2 regions of the Serratia nevei genome follow, and region 1 is predicted to be linked to the other one. Evidence: predicted binding sites of a transcription regulator. Region 1 holds the regulator's gene; the other holds the start of a gene.

The links. Region 1 encodes Fur, which represses iron uptake genes when iron is present. Its sites were predicted from a motif close to ATAATAATGAGAACNACTATCAA; they were not measured.
Region 2: fepD (Fe(3+)-siderophore ABC transporter permease) is a predicted target of Fur. The motif match lies at 3,835-3,857, and genes of this name have one in related genera.

What each region holds. Positions count from the first base shown of each region.
Region 1 covers NZ_CP149940.1:1,241,112-1,249,698, forward strand. The annotation lists gene V8N38_RS05820 (beta-N-acetylhexosaminidase) at 1-1,912, shown strand, start outside; gene fur (ferric iron uptake transcriptional regulator) at 2,158-2,604, opposite strand; gene fldA (flavodoxin FldA) at 2,934-3,473, opposite strand; gene ybfE (LexA regulated protein) at 3,738-4,025, opposite strand; gene ybfF (esterase) at 4,282-5,055, opposite strand; gene seqA (replication initiation negative regulator SeqA) at 5,280-5,822, shown strand; gene pgm (phosphoglucomutase (alpha-D-glucose-1,6-bisphosphate-dependent)) at 5,900-7,543, shown strand; gene V8N38_RS05855 (PadR family transcriptional regulator) at 7,735-8,373, shown strand; gene V8N38_RS05860 (DUF3861 domain-containing protein) at 8,373-8,587, shown strand, end outside.
Region 2 covers NZ_CP149940.1:3,787,426-3,796,012, forward strand. The annotation lists gene V8N38_RS18220 (formate/nitrite transporter family protein) at 1-25, shown strand, start outside; gene gltX (glutamate--tRNA ligase) at 92-1,507, opposite strand; tRNA gene V8N38_RS18230 (tRNA-Val) at 1,802-1,877, shown strand; tRNA gene V8N38_RS18235 (tRNA-Val) at 1,907-1,982, shown strand; tRNA gene V8N38_RS18240 (tRNA-Val) at 2,021-2,096, shown strand; tRNA gene V8N38_RS18245 (tRNA-Lys) at 2,104-2,179, shown strand; gene fepB (Fe2+-enterobactin ABC transporter substrate-binding protein) at 2,651-3,658, shown strand; gene fepD (Fe(3+)-siderophore ABC transporter permease) at 3,873-4,928, shown strand; gene fepG (iron-enterobactin ABC transporter permease) at 4,928-5,965, shown strand; gene V8N38_RS18265 (ABC transporter ATP-binding protein) at 5,983-6,789, shown strand; gene V8N38_RS18270 (ABC transporter substrate-binding protein) at 6,818-8,404, opposite strand; gene alsS (acetolactate synthase AlsS) at 8,548-8,587, opposite strand, start outside.

The sequences.
Region 1 (8,587 bases):
GGACGTCGTCAACCAGCGCTTCGCGCTGCTGGGCGTGCCGGTTCAGGCCAACGGCTATCCGATCAAGACCGACATCCAGCCGGGCAAGTTTAAAGGCGCGATGGCGGTGCCGGGCGCCTATGAGCTGAAAATCGGCAAGAAAGAGGCGCGGGTGATCGGCTTCGATCAGGCCGGGGTGTTCTACGGGCTGCAGTCGATCCTGTCGTTAGTGCCGAGCGACGGCAGCGGCAAGATCGCCACGCTGGACGCCAGCGATGCGCCGCGCTTCCAGTATCGCGGCATTTTCCTCGACGTAGCGCGCAACTTCCATAAGAAGGACGCGGTGCTGCGCCTGTTGGATCAAATGGCGGCCTACAAGCTCAACAAATTCCACTTCCACCTGAGCGATGACGAAGGCTGGCGCATCGAGATCCCCGGTTTGCCTGAGCTGACGGAGGTCGGCGGCCAGCGCTGCCACGATCTGAGCGAAACCACCTGTCTGCTGCCGCAGTACGGCCAGGGGCCGGACGTCTACGGCGGCTTCTTCAGCCGTCAGGACTATATCGACATCATCAAATACGCCCAGGCACGCCAGATTGAAGTGATCCCGGAGATCGACATGCCGGCACACGCCCGCGCCGCGGTGGTCTCGATGGAAGCGCGCTATAAAAAGCTGCATGCCGCCGGGAAAGAGCAAGAGGCCAACGAATTCCGCCTGGTGGATCCGACCGATACCTCCAACACCACCTCCGTGCAGTTCTTTAACCGCCAGAGCTACCTGAACCCGTGCCTGGATTCTTCCCAGCGTTTTGTCGACAAGGTGATCGGCGAGATCGCCCAGATGCATAAAGAGGCCGGCCAGCCGATCAAGACCTGGCACTTCGGCGGCGACGAAGCGAAAAACATTCGCCTGGGCGCCGGCTACACCGACAAGGCGAAACCGGAGCCGGGCAAAGGCATCATCGATCAGAGCAACGAAGACAAGCCGTGGGCCAAGTCGCAGGTGTGCCAGACGATGATCAAAGAAGGCAAGGTGGCCGACATGGAGCATCTGCCGAGCTACTTCGGCCAAGAGGTCAGCAAGCTGGTGAAGGCGCACGGCATCGACAGAATGCAGGCTTGGCAGGATGGCTTGAAAGACGCCGAGAACGCGAAGGCGTTCGCCACCTCGCGCGTGGGCGTCAACTTCTGGGATACCCTGTACTGGGGCGGTTTCGATAGCGTCAACGACTGGGCCAACAAAGGGTATGAAGTGGTGGTTTCCAACCCGGACTACGTCTACATGGACTTCCCTTACGAGGTGAACCCGGACGAGCGCGGTTACTACTGGGGTACCCGCTTCAGCGACGAGCGCAAGGTGTTCAGCTTCGCGCCGGATAACATGCCGCAGAACGCGGAAACTTCGGTCGACCGCGACGGCAACCACTTCAACGCCAAGAGCGACAAGCCGTGGCCGGGCGCCTACGGGCTGTCCGCTCAGCTGTGGAGCGAAACCCAGCGCACCGATCCGCAGATGGAATACATGATTTTCCCACGCGCGCTGTCGGTGGCTGAACGCGCCTGGCACCGCGCCGGTTGGGAGCAGGACTACCGCGCCGGCCGCGAATACAAAGGCGGGGAAACCCACTTTGTCGATACCAAGACGCTGGAGAAAGACTGGCTGCGCTTCGCCAATATCCTGGGGCAGCGTGAACTGGCCAAGCTGGACAAAGGTGGCGTCGCTTACCGTCTGCCGGTGCCGGGCGCACGCGTAGCGGGCGGCAAGCTGGAGGCGAATATCGCGCTGCCGGGATTGGGCATCGAGTACTCCACCGACGGCGGCAAGCAGTGGCAGCGCTATGACGCCAAGGCCAAGCCTGCGGTGTCCGGTGAGGTGCAGGTGCGTTCGGTTAGCCCGGACGGCAAGCGCTACAGCCGCGCCGAGAAGGTCTAAGCCCGGTGCAACGGCCTGCTGCCCTGGCGGCGGCCGTATAACGAAGGGGGAATGCGTTCGCCCGCGCGTGTCGGCGTAGGGCGGACGTTGTAGTGAGAGTAGTACGTGGAGTAGCAGTGCCGCTGCAATTGTGATATTTCATGACATGATTTTCCCCCGGCTTGTCCGGGGATTTTTTTGCCCTTTGCACGGCAGGCATAAAAAAACCGCCTCTGCGTGAGGCGGTTTTTCATAGCCGGTCAGGCTTATTTCTTGTCGTGCAGCGTTTCGTCTTCGCGACAGTCACCGGTTTCACAGTGGCCGTACAGGTACAGGCTGTGGTTGGTGAGCTTGATGCCGTGCTGCTTGGCGATGTCACGCTGGCGCACTTCGATGGATTCGTCGCTGAATTCGATCACTTTGCCGCAGTCCAGGCAAATCAGGTGATCGTGGTGATGCTGTTGGGTCAGCTCGAACACGGACTTGCCGCCTTCGAAATTGTGACGTGTCACAATGCCCGCATCGTCAAACTGGTTCAGTACGCGATAAACCGTTGCCAGCCCGATCTCTTCGCCCATATCAATCAGTTTTTTGTACAAATCTTCCGCACTGACGTGATGGCATTCCGGATTTTGCAGTACTTCCAGGATTTTGAGTCGCGGAAGCGTGACTTTTAAGCCGGCCTTCTTCAATGCGATGTTGTTGTCGGTCATGCGAATTCAGTCCTGTTACTATGCTAATCAAGTTGAGGCGTACTCGCCTGTGGCATCGGTCGGCACAAAGAGTTAATGCGTCTCATTATAGAACCGGTTGTACTAAATGGAAACCGCCGGTTGTTAACAAAGATATAATTGCACTATTGCATGTTTTGCATGCAACGCCTTGATGGATGGGATAAACCGATATCTCAGTCTACCGTGACGGGGTGGGAAGTTACAAATCTGTAGCTTCTATCGCAGCAATCCCTGCTGCCGATGACGGCCCTGTGGGCACACTATGCACTTTACAGGGCCTTTGTTCAACCTTTCGCCAGTGCCGGGGCTTAGCCGACGATATCGGCCAGGCTCAGCTCTTCGACGATTTGTTTGACCCAGGCGTCCACGCGCTCGTTGGTCAGCTCAGGCTGACGGTCTTCGTCGATCGCCAGACCGATGAAGTGGTTGTCGTCCGCCAGGCCTTTGGAGGCCTCGAAGTGGTAGCCTTTGGTCGGCCAGTGGCCCACGATGGCCGCGCCACGCGGTTCGATGATGTCGCGGATGGTGCCCATCGCGTCACAGAAGTATTCCGCGTAGTCTTCCTGGTCGCCGCAGCCGAACAGCGCCACCAGTTTGCCGTTGAAGTCGACTTCTTCCAGCGTCGGGAAGAAATCATCCCAGTCACACTGCGCTTCACCGTAGTACCAGGTCGGGATACCCAGCAGCAGGATATCGAACCCTTCCAGGTCTTCTTTGCTGCTTTTAGCGATGTCATGCACTTCAGAGACGTCGTCGCCAAACTGTTTCTGGAGAATTTTCTGGATCATTTTGGCAATGTTTTCGGTATTGCCAGTGTCGCTGCCAAAGAAAATGCCTACAGTAGCCATATCGCGTATAACCTTTAAATTCAAGTAATTGCATTACTCGACGCCGGCACTGCCGCCGCTGACGCCGATTAAAATGATGCCATGGCAAGAGCCTTTCGCCTCCGGGGCGGGCGCCGACAGGCGCAGTCTCTTACCGGTAAATGCGTATCATGCCAGAAAGTGGCGCCGGGGTTTTATCGCATTTATGCGATGCCGGAGAATGAAGAAAAGCGTGGTCGATCCGGCGTTGTCCTTAACGCCGCGCCGCGCGTGCGGCCGAAGAGATCAATGTTCCGGCTGTTCTTCCGCCAGTTGTGCCAACAGCATCTGCTCGATGAGTTCGCTGCGGCTGATGTTGCGCTGTTCCGCCAGTTTGTTCAGGGCGTCCACCGCATCCGCGTTGATTTTCAGCTCTACGCGCCGCAATCCACGCACTTTATCGCGCCGTAACTGATTGCGCTTATTGATTCTAAGCTGTTCATCGCGGGAAAGCGGGTTGGTTTTCGGGCGCCCCGGACGGCGTTCATCTGCGAACAGATCCAGCGTCGTGCGATCCGTTTGTTCTTTTGCCATAGGTAGCGGTACTGCAAGGGAGTTTGCATCAAAAAGCGCTCGCACGCTTCCGGAGGCATCGGTTAACACACTTCGGGCCAATAAACCCTAACCCAAATTCACCCCCGAACCGGCGTTCGCGAACGCGCTGGCGCGGTGGCAAAATTATAGCGCGCCATATTACCCCAGCAGATGGAGCGACGACAATGCCTAACTGCGGGCTAAACGCGCTAAGCCGTTATCTTTAGCGCGTTTTTTCGCCAGGTGAGTGCGTTTTTCAGGCTTCGTCGAGGAAACGGTGAATGGCGCGCAGCACCGCTTCCGGTTTTTCGGCGTGCACCCAATGGCCGGTGCCGGCGACGACGTGCGCGCGGGCCTGCGGGAACTGGCGGGCGATGTCCGCACGGTAGCTGTCCTGCACGTACGGCGACAGGCCGCCGCGAATGAACAGGGTCGGATGCGGCCAGGCCGGGACTTCCTGCCAGCCGGTGATGTCTTCGTAGCGTTCGATCAGCACCGGCAGGTTGAAGCGCCATTCGCCGTTGTGGAAGGACTTCAGCAGGAACTGGATCACGCCTTCTTCCTGCAGGTAGTCGCGCATCAGCTGGGCAGCCGCCTGGCGCTGGGTGATGCCGGCGGCGCTGACGGCCTTCAGCGCGGCGAAGATCTCGTCGTGGCGGCGGGTCTGGTAATTCACCGGCGCGACGTCGATGACGATCAGCCTGGCGACGCGCTCGGGCGCGATGGCGGTCAGCGCCATCGCCGCTTTGCCGCCCATCGAATGGCCGATGACGATCGCTTTTTCCAGCTGCAGTTCGTCGAGCAGCGCCAGCAGATCCTGCGCCATGGCGGGGTAGTTCATGTCGTCGGCGCGCGGGGAGAGGCCGTGGTTGCGCAGATCGACCTTGATCACCGTGTGCTGTTTATGCAGATCGCGCGCCAGCACGCCCAGGTTGTCCAGATTGCCGAACAGCCCGTGGATCAGCAGCACCGGCAGCGCGTCTGACTCGGCGGCCAGCAGTTGATAATGTAATTTCATGGCGAAGTTCATACTGAGAGAGATTCAGATTAGGGTATCATGATTGAATCGCACGATGAATCATGCGGAATTTTCGCGGCGCGGGCTTGGCAGTGCCGGCTATAGGTATTAGTCTGCATTTTCCGTCCGGAGGCACATTGTTGTGTTCGCCCCAGCGCTTTTAACCTTATAATCCCATGGCTTGAATGCAGGATCTGGCTTCAGGTTCTAAGTAGAAAAAACAGTATTGGATAAAGATGAAAACTATTGAAGTCGACGAAGAGCTTTACCGTTATATTGCCAGCCACACGCAACACATCGGTGAAAGCGCGTCCGATATTTTACGCCGCATGTTGAAATTCACCGCCGGGCAACCGGTGCGCGCGTTGCCTGCCGCCAGTGCGCCGCAGTCCGTCGAGCTGGAAAAAACGGCGCCGGCGCAGCGTCCGCGCGATCGCGTGCGCGCCATGCGCGAGCTGCTGTTGTCGGATGAATATGCCGAGCAGAACAAAGCGGTCAACCGTTTCATGCTGGTGCTGTCCACCCTGTATACCCTCGATGCCGCCGGTTTCGCCGCCGCCACCGAGGCGTTGACCGGCCGTACCCGCACCTATTTCGCCGGCGATCAGCAGACCTTGCTGGCCAACGGCACGCATACCAAGCCGAAGCATGTACCGGGCACCCCTTACTGGGTGATCACCAATACCAATACCGGCCGCAAACGCAGCATGATTGAACACATCATGCAGGCCATGCAGTTCCCGGCGGAACTGATCGAGAAAGTTTGCGGTACCGTCTAATTTAGCGAACAGCCCGTCATGATGGCCGTGCGCGACGTATTTGCCCGGTCACCGACAGGGATGAGGGAGATATGTCGATGGCGAATAATCCACGTGCCGGGCAGCCCGCCCGCCAAAGCGATCTGATCAACGTAGCCCAGCTGACGTCGCAGTACTATGTGCTGCAACCGGAAGCCGGCAATCCCGCACATGCAGTGAAGTTTGGCACCTCCGGCCACCGCGGCAGCGCGCAGCGCCACAGCTTCAACGAAGCGCACATCCTCGCCATCGCTCAGGCGATCGCCGAAGTTCGTCATCAGCAGGGCACCACCGGCCCGTGCTACGTGGGCAAAGACACCCATGCGCTGTCCGAGCCAGCCTTCATTTCCGTGCTGGAAGTGCTGACCGCCAACGGCGTCGATGTGATCGTGCAGGAAAACAACGGCTTCACGCCAACGCCGGCGGTATCGCACGCCATTCTGTGCCACAACCGCCGTGGCGGCGCGCAGGCTGACGGCATCGTCATTACGCCGTCCCATAACCCACCGGAAGACGGCGGCATCAAGTACAACCCGCCGAACGGCGGCCCGGCCGACACCAACCTGACGTCGGTGATCGAAAAGCGCGCCAACGAACTGCTGGCGCAACAGTTGAAAGGCGTTCAGCGCCAGTCGCTGGACAAGGCCTGGAACAGCGGCCACCTGCACGCCAAAGACCTGGTGCAGCCTTATGTCGAAGGCCTGGTTGAGGTGGTCGACATGCCGGCCATCCAACGCGCCGGCCTGAAACTGGGCGTGGATCCGCTTGGCGGTTCCGGCATCGCCTATTGGCAGCGCGTGGCGGAGCACTACAAGCTGGATCTGACGCTGGTGAACGATTCCATCGATCAGACCTTCCGCTTTATGCACCTGGACCACGACGGCATCATCCGCATGGACTGTTCGTCCGAGTCGGCGATGGCCGGCCTGCTGGCGCTGCGCGACAAATTCGATCTGGCGTTCGCCAACGATCCGGATTACGACCGCCACGGCATCGTCACGCCGAAGGGCCTGATGAACCCGAACCATTATCTGGCGGTAGCCATCAACTACCTGTTCCAGCATCGCCCGCAGTGGGGCGCTGATGTCGCAGTCGGTAAAACGCTGGTGTCCAGCGCGATGATCGACCGCGTGGTGGCCGACCTGGGCCGCAAGCTGGTGGAAGTGCCGGTCGGCTTCAAGTGGTTCGTGGACGGCCTGTTCGACGGTAGCCTGGGCTTCGGCGGCGAAGAGAGCGCCGGGGCCTCGTTCCTGCGCTTCAACGGCAAACCGTGGTCGACGGACAAAGACGGTATCATCATGTGCCTGCTGGCGGCTGAAATCACCGCGGTAACCGGTGAAAACCCGCAGCATCACTATGACGATCTGGCCAAACGCTTTGGTGCACCAAGCTACAACCGCATCCAGGCGCCAGCGACTGCGGCGCAAAAAGCGGCGCTGTCCAAGCTGTCGCCGGAGATGGTCAAGGCCAATACCCTGGCGGGCGACCCGATCACCGCCCGTCTGACTGCGGCACCGGGCAACGGCGCGTCGATTGGCGGCCTGAAAGTGATGACCGACAACGGCTGGTTCGCGGCCCGTCCTTCCGGTACCGAAGACGCATACAAGATCTACTGCGAGAGCTTCCTTGGGGCGGAACACCGCGAGAAAATCGAGCACGAAGCGGTCGAGATCGTTAGCGAAGTGCTGGCTTCCGCCAAGTAATCGCTTTTCTTGATTGATAAAAAGCGCTGTTTTTACAGCGCTTTTTTTATGCCTGCAATTTAGATATATCTTTTTATCGGCGCACGCTTGCGCATTTAGATATATCGATCTAGATTAGCGTTATCGACGCTGTTTAGATATATCTAAACAACCTTGTATTGATGTTCACTGTTAAAGCGAGGTATCACCCTATGTTTCATCGATTAGGTTTACACCGGCATCACCACCATCATGAATGCGAAGAGGGCCGCCGTCATCGCGGTGGGCGCCATCACTTCGGCGGCGAAGGCGAAGAGCACGGCCGGGGTGGGCGCGGCGGCCGGGGCGGGCGTCACCGTCTGTTCGAGCACGGCGATCTGCGTCTGGTACTGCTGGCGCTGGTGGCGCGCAAGCCCAGCCACGGCTATGAGCTGATCAAGGCGATTGAGGAGGCGTCATCCGGCCTGTACGTGCCGAGCCCGGGGGTGATTTACCCCACGCTGACGCTGCTGGAAGAGCAGGATTTCCTTGAGCCGCTCACCACCGGCAACGGCCGCAAAAGCTACCGCATCACCGCCGCGGGCGAGGGCGAGCTGCAAAAGCATCAACAGGTGGTTGACGTCATTCTGGCGCGTCTGGCGGGCGCCGGCCGCGAGCATCATCGGCACGGCAATCTGGCGGAAGGCATCTACGACGCCATGAACCGCCTGCGCAGCCTGCTGCGCGGCAACGTGATGCGCGCCGATCTCACGCCGCAGCAGGTGGAGCGCATCAACGCCGCGTTGCTGACCGCCGTGGCGGCGATCGAAAGCGAAATGCATATTCAACCCACGCAGCAGGAGAAGAACTGATGCCCGGCCACCGTTTTACTATTACCGTTGAAGCCCTGAGCGATCGCCAGGGCAATCCCGTCGAGAAAGCGCCGCTGAGTTTTGAAGTGACCAACCACGACGATATTCTCGATATCGTCGAACGCATCCGGGCGCGTGACGATCTGAACTTCGGCCCCGAGCAGAGCGCGGCCTTCGCCGTAGGCTTGAAGCTGTTCTCCGAAGTGATGATCGA
Region 2 (8,587 bases), 2.5 Mb from region 1:
GCTGCCGGCTAGCGAGCAAGCCTGACGCACCGCCATGAAAAAAGCCCCGGGATCGCTCCACGGGGCTTTTTCTTTATGGCGTATCAGCGAATCAGGCTTGCGCTTCGCGCTCGGCGATGTAAGCCAGCGCCATGTCGATGCGCTGCAGCGAACGCTTCTGGCCGATCGCATGCACGGTCACGTCCATGCCCGGCGACTGGCCGGCGCCGGTCACCGCAACGCGCAGCGGCATGCCGACTTTACCCATGCCGACACCCAGCTCATCCGCCGTGCCCTGAATGGCGTCGTGCACGTTTTCCGGCGTCCAGACGGTGATGGCGGCCAGCTTGGCGCGCACCGCTTCCAGCGGCTGACGCGCCACCGGGCGCAGGTGCTTCTTGGCCGCGTCGGCGTCGAACTCGCTGAAGTCTTCGTAGAAGTAACGGCAGGACTCCGCCATCTCTTTCAGCGTTTTGCAACGCTCGCCCAGCAGTTTGACGATGTCTTTCAGCTCTGGGCCGTTGCGGGTTTCAATGCCCAGCTGCTCAACGTGCCATGCCAGATGCACCGCCACTTCTTCCGCCGGCATATGGTTGATGTAGTGGTGGTTCAGCCACTGCAGCTTCTCGGTGTTGAACGCGCTGGCGGATTTGTTGATCGCTTCCAGCGTGAAGAACTCTTTCATCTCATCGATGGAGAAGATCTCCTGATCGCCGTGGGACCAGCCCAGGCGCACCAGGTAGTTCAACAGCGCCTGCGGCAGATAGCCGTCGTCGCGGTACTGCATGACGCCCACGGCGCCGTGACGCTTGGACAGTTTTTTACCGTCGTCGCCGAGGATCATCGACACGTGCGCGTATTCCGGCACCGGCGCGCCCAGCGCTTTGAGAATGTTGATCTGGCGCGGGGTGTTGTTGATGTGGTCTTCGCCGCGGATCACATGGGTGATTTCCATGTCCCAGTCATCGACGACGACGCAGAAGTTATAAGTTGGCGAACCGTCGGTGCGGCGGATGATCAGATCGTCCAGCTCCTGGTTGCTGAATTCGATCGGGCCGCGAATTTTGTCGTCGAAGATCACCGAGCCTTCCTGCGGGTTGCGGAAGCGCACCACGTGCGGCTCGTCGTCGGTGTGGCTGCACTGGCTGTCGCGGCAGTGGCCGTCGTAACGCGGCTTCTCGCCGTTTTCCATCTGCTTCTCGCGCAGCGCTTCCAGACGTTCCTTGGAGCAATAGCATTTATAGGCCGTGCCCTGCTCCAGCATCTCGTCGATGACCGCGTTGTAACGATCGAAACGCTTGGTCTGGAAATACGGGCCTTCATCCCAATCCAGGTTCAACCAGTTCATGCCATCCATAATTGCGTCGATCGCGTCCTGGGTGGAGCGTTCCAGATCGGTATCTTCGATACGCAGAACGAACTCACCGCCCGCATGGCGGCTGAACAACCAGGAGTAAAGTGCGGTACGCGCGCCGCCGACGTGAAGATAGCCGGTCGGGCTCGGTGCAAAACGGGTTTTGATTTTCATTGGGTTCACTGCCTTATTACGCAACGCGTGTCGGCGGTTGCCGACGATTGCTCGGAATTGAAAAAAGAGTGGACGACATTGTATCACCACGCGCTAATTCCTCAACGCCGACACGATATTGCACCGGTCGATTTCGCGCGTTTTGCGGCGAGTTTCGCATAGCGTTGCGCAAAGAATCGGCGCCGTTGGCGATAATTATCGCGCCCTGCCTAAATTTGCGGCGAACGATTGAAATCATTTTAAAAACCGTTGACTCACTTTGAACTATCCCTATAATGCGACTCCAACAAGACGGGGCGATTAGCTCAGTTGGTAGAGCATCTCCTTTACACGGAGGGGGTCGGCGGTTCGAGCCCGTCATCGCCCACCATCTTGTTGAGTAAAAATGAGAACGAATGAGGGTGATTAGCTCAGTTGGTAGAGCATCTCCTTTACACGGAGGGGGTCGGCGGTTCGAGCCCGTCATCACCCACCATCATTCTCTCGTTTAGCAGTACCTGGAAGTCCCGAAGTGGGTGATTAGCTCAGTTGGTAGAGCATCTCCTTTACACGGAGGGGGTCGGCGGTTCGAGCCCGTCATCACCCACCACTTCTGCGGGTCGTTAGCTCAGTTGGTAGAGCAGTTGACTTTTAATCAATTGGTCGCAGGTTCGAATCCTGCACGACCCACCAATTCAGAGAAAAGCGCCTTTTGGCGCTTTTTTCGTTTCTGCGCCACCTAAACCCGACTTAATCTTCTTGCCGACAGAGTTCACCGAGTCGTGCAGGATAAGACAAAAGCATTTATGCTTTTGAACAGCGCTTGCGCTGGCCCGAAGGGGCCGGCTATGAAATAGGCGGATAGCCGTAGAGGTTCGAGCATCGCGCAGCGATACGACAACGCGCAGCGTTGCCCGCAGGGTGAGGCCACAGGCCGAATCAATCCTGCACGACCCACCAATTCAGAGAAAAGCGCCTTTTGGCGCTTTTTTCGTTTCTGCCGCACTCACTTCCCCTTCTTCTTATTCTCTCTATTCACCACACGCTAAGATACGAATGGTTATCATTTTGGCGGCTTGAATGGTAAATTAGCGGGCATCCACCACGCAGCCAATCCGCCGCCGGATTGATACGCCTTAGTTCAAGGAAAGAAAGAGCCCGCTCATGACCCTATCCTTACGCCAGCTGTTCATTGCATTTATCGCCACTTCCAGCCTGCTGCTCAGCGGCTGCGGCCCGGACGACAAGAGCGACGGGCAGAAACCGTCCGCCCCCGCCGCCGACAGCAGTTGGCCGCGCACCATCGACAGCGCCAAAGGGAAGTTCACGCTGGAAAAACCGCCGCAGCGCATCGTGTCCACCAGCGTCACCATCACCGGCACGCTGCTGGCTATCGACGCCCCGGTGGTCGCCAGCGGCGCCACCAGCCCGAACCCTCTGGTGGCCGATAAACAAGGCTTCTTTACCCAGTGGAGCGAGGTAGCCAAACAGCGCCACGTCGAGCGATTGTATCAGGTGGAGCCCAATGCCGAAGCCGTCGCCGCCGCCGCGCCGGATTTGATCGTCGTCGCCGCAACCGGCGGGGATTCGGCGTTGAAACTGTATGATCAGCTGTCCGCCATTGCGCCGACGCTGGTGCTCGATTATGGCGACAAAAGCTGGCAACAGCTGGCCAGCGAGCTCGGCGAGATCACCGGCCATGAAGCCGGCGCCAAACAGGCGGAAGATCGTTTCGAACAGCGCGTGGAGCAAGTGAAGCAGGCGATCGCGCTGCCGCCGCAGCCGACCACCCCGCTGGTGTATGCCGACAACGGCCGCGAGGCCATGCTGTGGACACCGGGGTCAGCCCAGGGCAAACTGCTGACCCAGCTCGGCTTCCAACTGGCCACCCCGCCGGAAAGCGCCAAAGGCAATGCCAGCATGGGTAAACGCCATGACATCATCCAGATCTCCGGCGAAAAAATGGCCGAGGGCCTGAACGGCAAGACGCTGATCCTGTTCGCCACCAACGAGCGTAAAGTGCAAGAGGTGCTGACCAACCCGTTCCTCAAACATCTGGAGCCGGTGGAACAGCGGCACGTCTACGCCGTCGGCAACGACACTTTCCGTCTCGATTACTACAGCGCCACCAACATGCTGAACCAAATCGAACGGCTGTTCAAAAAGCCCTGAACCACGCCGTCGGCAGGCCAGCCTCCTGCCGACGTTTGCCATAAACAGGGCAACCGTTCACATTCAATCAATTGAAATATCAATAGTTATTAACATCGTCAACGCACCTGCGCCACCAACCGGCGGGTGCATGCGGGCGTAAACTCGTGCTACTATTAGCGCCCGCATGAACGCAAATAACAATGAGAATAAAAATCATACAGGAGTTACCGGTGTGAACGTACCCACTCCGACTGAGCGGACGCTTTCGTCCGCACCGCACGCAGCTTACGTCAGTGGCTTCAAACGCATCGCCGGGTTCGGTATCGGCTTGGCGCTGTTGCTGCTGTGCATCATTGCCAGCCTGATGCTGGGTTCCAAAGCCATCCCCTTCCATACCGTCTGGCTCAGCCTGCAGGGCGCCGCGAGCGGTTCCGACAGCACCATCATTCTCAACGCCCGGGTACCCCGCACGCTGGCGGGCATCTTGGCCGGCATGGCGCTCGGCGCCGCCGGCGCGCTGATTCAGGCGTTGACGCGCAATCCGTTGGCCGATCCCGGCGTGCTCGGCATCAACGCCGGCGCCAGCTTCGCCGTAGTCATCGGCATCATGTTTTTCGGCGCGGCCACCACCGAAAGCTATATGGCCTACGCCTTCGTCGGTGCCGCCCTCACCACCCTGCTGGTCTACCTGATCGGCACGCTGGCGGGCGGGCGCATCAACCCGGTGCGGCTGACGCTGGCCGGCGTGGCGATCGGCGCGGTGTTGCTCGGCATCACCACCGGGCTGTCGCTGATCGATCCACAAACCTTCGACCAACTGCGCTTCTGGCAGGCCGGCACGCTGGATATCCGCACGCTGTCCACGCTGCCGGTTACCGCCCCCGCCATTTTGCTCGGCTGCCTGCTGACGCTGCTCATCGCCCGGCCGCTGAATACCATCGGCATGGGGGAAGACCTGGCTATCGCGCTCGGCGCGCGCGTGGTGCTGACTCAGGTCATCGCGGTGATCGCCATCACGCTGCTGTGCGGTGCGGCGACCGCCACCGTCGGCCCAATCAGTTTCATCGGCCTGATGGTGCCGCATATCGCCCGCTGGTGGGTCGGCCCCGACCAGCGCTGGATCCTGCCCTACTCCATGCTGCTGGCGCCGATTTTACTACTGTGCGCCGACGTGGTCGGCCGTTTGCTGGCGGCCGGTGAGCTGCGCGTTTCCATCGTGGCGGCCTTCATCGGCGCGCCGGTGCTGATCTGGCTGGTGCGCCGCAAGAAAACGCTGGGGGGGCTGTGATGAGTCTGCCCCACACGTTGCATATCGGCCGCCCGGACGGCGTCATCAACTGGCGTATGCCGCTGCGCCTGCTGCTGGTCAATCTTTCGCTGCTGGCGTTGTGCCTGGCGATGGCGGTTGCCGCGCTGTGCTACGGCACGCTGCAGCTTTCGCTGGAACAGGTCTTTGCCGCGCTCAGCGGCGAGGCGCCGAAAAATCTGGTCACCGTGGTTACCCAATGGCGCTTGCCGCGTATCGCCATGGCGCTGCTGTTAGGCGGCGCACTCGGCATGAGCGGCGCCATCTTCCAGTCGATTATCCGCAACCCGCTCGGCAGCCCGGACGTGATTGGCTTTAACATGGGGGCTTACACCGGCGCGCTGATCGCCATCACCCTGTTCAACGGCGGCTATTACTACATCGCCGGCGGTGCGCTGGCCGGCGGCATTCTCTCCGCGCTTGCCATCTACCTGCTGGCCTGGCGCCAGGGCATCGCCGGCTTCCGGCTGATCATCGTCGGCATCGCCATCAGCGCGGTGCTGGTCTCCACCAATACCTGGCTGATCATCACCGCCTCGCTAGAGCGCGCCATGGACGCCGCCATGTGGCAGGCCGGTTCACTCAACGGCATGACCTGGCAGAAAGCCCAGCCCGCTACGGCATTCATCGTGTTGGCGGCCGCGGCCGCGCTGCTGATGGGCAAACGGCTGCAGCTGCTGGAAATGGGCGACGACACGGCGCGCGCACTGGGCGTGAACGCCGAAGGCAGCCGGCTGTGGCTGATGCTGTTCGGCGTCACCCTCACCGCCGCCGTCACCGCCACCGCCGGGCCGATTTCCTTTATCGCGCTGGCGGCGCCGCAGATCGCCCGCCGCCTGGCCGGACAATCCTCGGTCACCCTGACGTCCTCGGCGCTGATGGGCGCGACGCTGCTGCTCGGCGCCGACGTGGTGTCCCAACATCTTTTTGCGCCGATCCAACTGCCGGTCGGGGTCGTGACCGTCTGCATCGGCGGCCTGTACCTGATTTGGCTGCTCATCCGTGAGGCCCGCAGATAATGAAAAGTGATAACGCCATGAGCCACCGCCTGCACGCCTCGCACCTGAAGCTGGGCTACGACAATAAAATCATCGCTGACGATCTGAGCGTGGCGATCCCCGACGGTGCCTTCACGGTGATCGTCGGGCCGAACGCCTGCGGCAAATCGACGCTGCTGCGCGCCCTGTGCCGTCTGCTGAAACCCAGCGCCGGCGAGGTGATGCTGGACGGCAAAAACATCAGCAGCTTCGCCACCAAGGCGCTGGCGCGCGAGCTTGGGCTGCTGCCGCAAACTTCGATCGCACCGGACAGCATTACCGTGGCGGACCTGGTATCGCGCGGCCGCTATCCGCACCAGAGCCTGCTGAAACAGTGGACGCAGGCCGACAAACAGGCGGTGGAAGCCGCCATGGCGGCCACCAACGTCAGCCAGTTGGCGGACCGCAGCGTCGACGAGCTGTCCGGCGGGCAGCGCCAGCGCGTTTGGGTGGCGATGGCGTTGGCGCAGCAAACGCCGCTGCTGCTGCTGGATGAACCGACCACCTATCTGGACATCGCGCACCAAATCGAGCTGCTGGATCTGTTCCGCCAGCTCAACCGCGAGCACGGCCAAACCCTCATCGCGGTGCTGCACGATCTCAACCACGCCTGCCGCTATGCCGATCACATCATCGCCATGCGCGACGGCAAGATCGTGGCGGAGGGGAACCCGGCGGAAATCATCACCGCCGAGCTGGTGGAACGGGTGTTCGGCATGCCGTGCATGATCATCGACGATCCACTGTCCCACACGCCGCTGGTGATCCCGCGCGGCCGCTACCACTGCGACGCGCCGCAGGCATGAAAAAGGCCGGGTTACCCCGGCCTTTTCGTTACTTCTCCAGCGACACCTGCTTGAAGATGTGTTTGCCGAACGGGTCTATCTCGTAGCCTTTCACTTCCTTGCGCACCGGTTCGAAGATGGTCGAGTGCGCGATCATCAGCGCCGGCATCTGATCGTGCATCATCACCTGCGCCTGCTGGTACATCGCCACCCGCTTGGCGTGATCGTTCTCCTCGCGCGCCTGCAGGATCAGCTGGTCGAACGGTTTGTAGCACCATTTCGCCGAGTTGGAGCCGCCGAGCGAAGCGCAGGTGAACAGCGGGCCGAAGAAGTTGTCCGGATCGCCGTTGGCGGTGGTCCAGCCCATCAGCGCCGTCTGGTGCTCGCCGTTTTTAATCCGCTGCAAATATTCGCCCCATTCGAAGGTGACGATTTTGGCGCGCACGCCGATCTTGGCCCAGTCGGCCTGGATCATCTCCGCCATGCGCTTGGCGTTGGGGTTATAGGGTCGCTGCACCGGCATCGCCCACAGATCGATGTCAAACCCCTGCCCCAGCCCGGCTTCCTGCAACAGCTGCTTCGCCCGCTCCGGCGAATACGGGTAGTCTTCAAGCTGCGCGTTGCTGCCCCACTGGGTCGGCGGCAGCAGGTTCTTGGCCGGCTGGCCGGCGCCGTGGAACACCGCCTCGATGATCGCCGGCTTGTTGACCGCCAGCGCCAACGCCTGGCGTACCTTGACGTTATCCAACGGTTTTTTCTGGGTATTAAACGCCAGGAAGCCGATATTCAAGCCGGATTTTTCCATCACCTGAAGGTTGCCGTCCTGCCGCATGCGCGCCAGATCCGCCGGGTTGGGGAACGGCATCACCTGGCACTCGTTCTTTTGCAGCTTGGCGTAACGCACCGTCGCATCCGGCGTGATCGAAAACACCAGCCGATCGATCTTCGGTTTGCCTTCCCAGTAGCGGTCGAACGCCTTGTACAGGATTTTCGCGTCCTTCTGGTACTGCACCAGCTGGAACGGCCCGGTGCCTATCGGATCGTTGTCCACCCGCTGCGGCGCACCGGCCTTCAGCATCGCGTCGGCATATTCCGCCGAAAAAATAGTGGCGAAGTACATGCCCAGATCGGCGACGAACGGCGCCTCGGCGCGGGAGAGCTCAAAGCGCACGGTGTGATCGTCCACCTTGACGATCCGGTCGATCAGCGTGCCGAACTCCATCGACTCGAAGTTGGTGTAGGCGCCGTTGGAGACCTTGTGATACGGGTTGTTGGCGTCCTTTTGTCGCATAAACGAGAAGATGACGTCATCGGCGTTGAAATCGCGGGTAGGCGTGAAATATTTATTGCTCTGGAATGCCACGCCCTTGCGCAGGTGGAAGGTATAGCGCTTGCCGTCCTCGCTCACTTCCCAGCTTTCCGCCAGGCTGGGTTGCAGCTCGACGGTACCGGGTTTGAAGTCCACCAGCCGGTTGTAGATCGCCGCCGAACTGGCGTCCACCGTGGTGCCGGAGGTGAACAGCTGCGGGTTGAAGCCTTCCGGCGAGCCTTCGGAACAGTAGACCAGCGTATTGGCCCGCGCGCCGCCGGCAATCACCAACGCCAGCAGCCCGATCGTTATTGCTTTTCTTTTCATTGCGCTATCCCCAGTGGTGAAAAAACAGCCCAACGGATAGCAATAAATCATGCAGTTAGCGAAGTAAAGGACAAATTCCGCGCATAAAAACGGGCAGGCGCGCAAGCGGCCTGCCCCGGTGAAACCGCCCGATGATGATGAAATTAAATCATCTGGCTAAAGTTCATCTGCGCCATCAGCTTA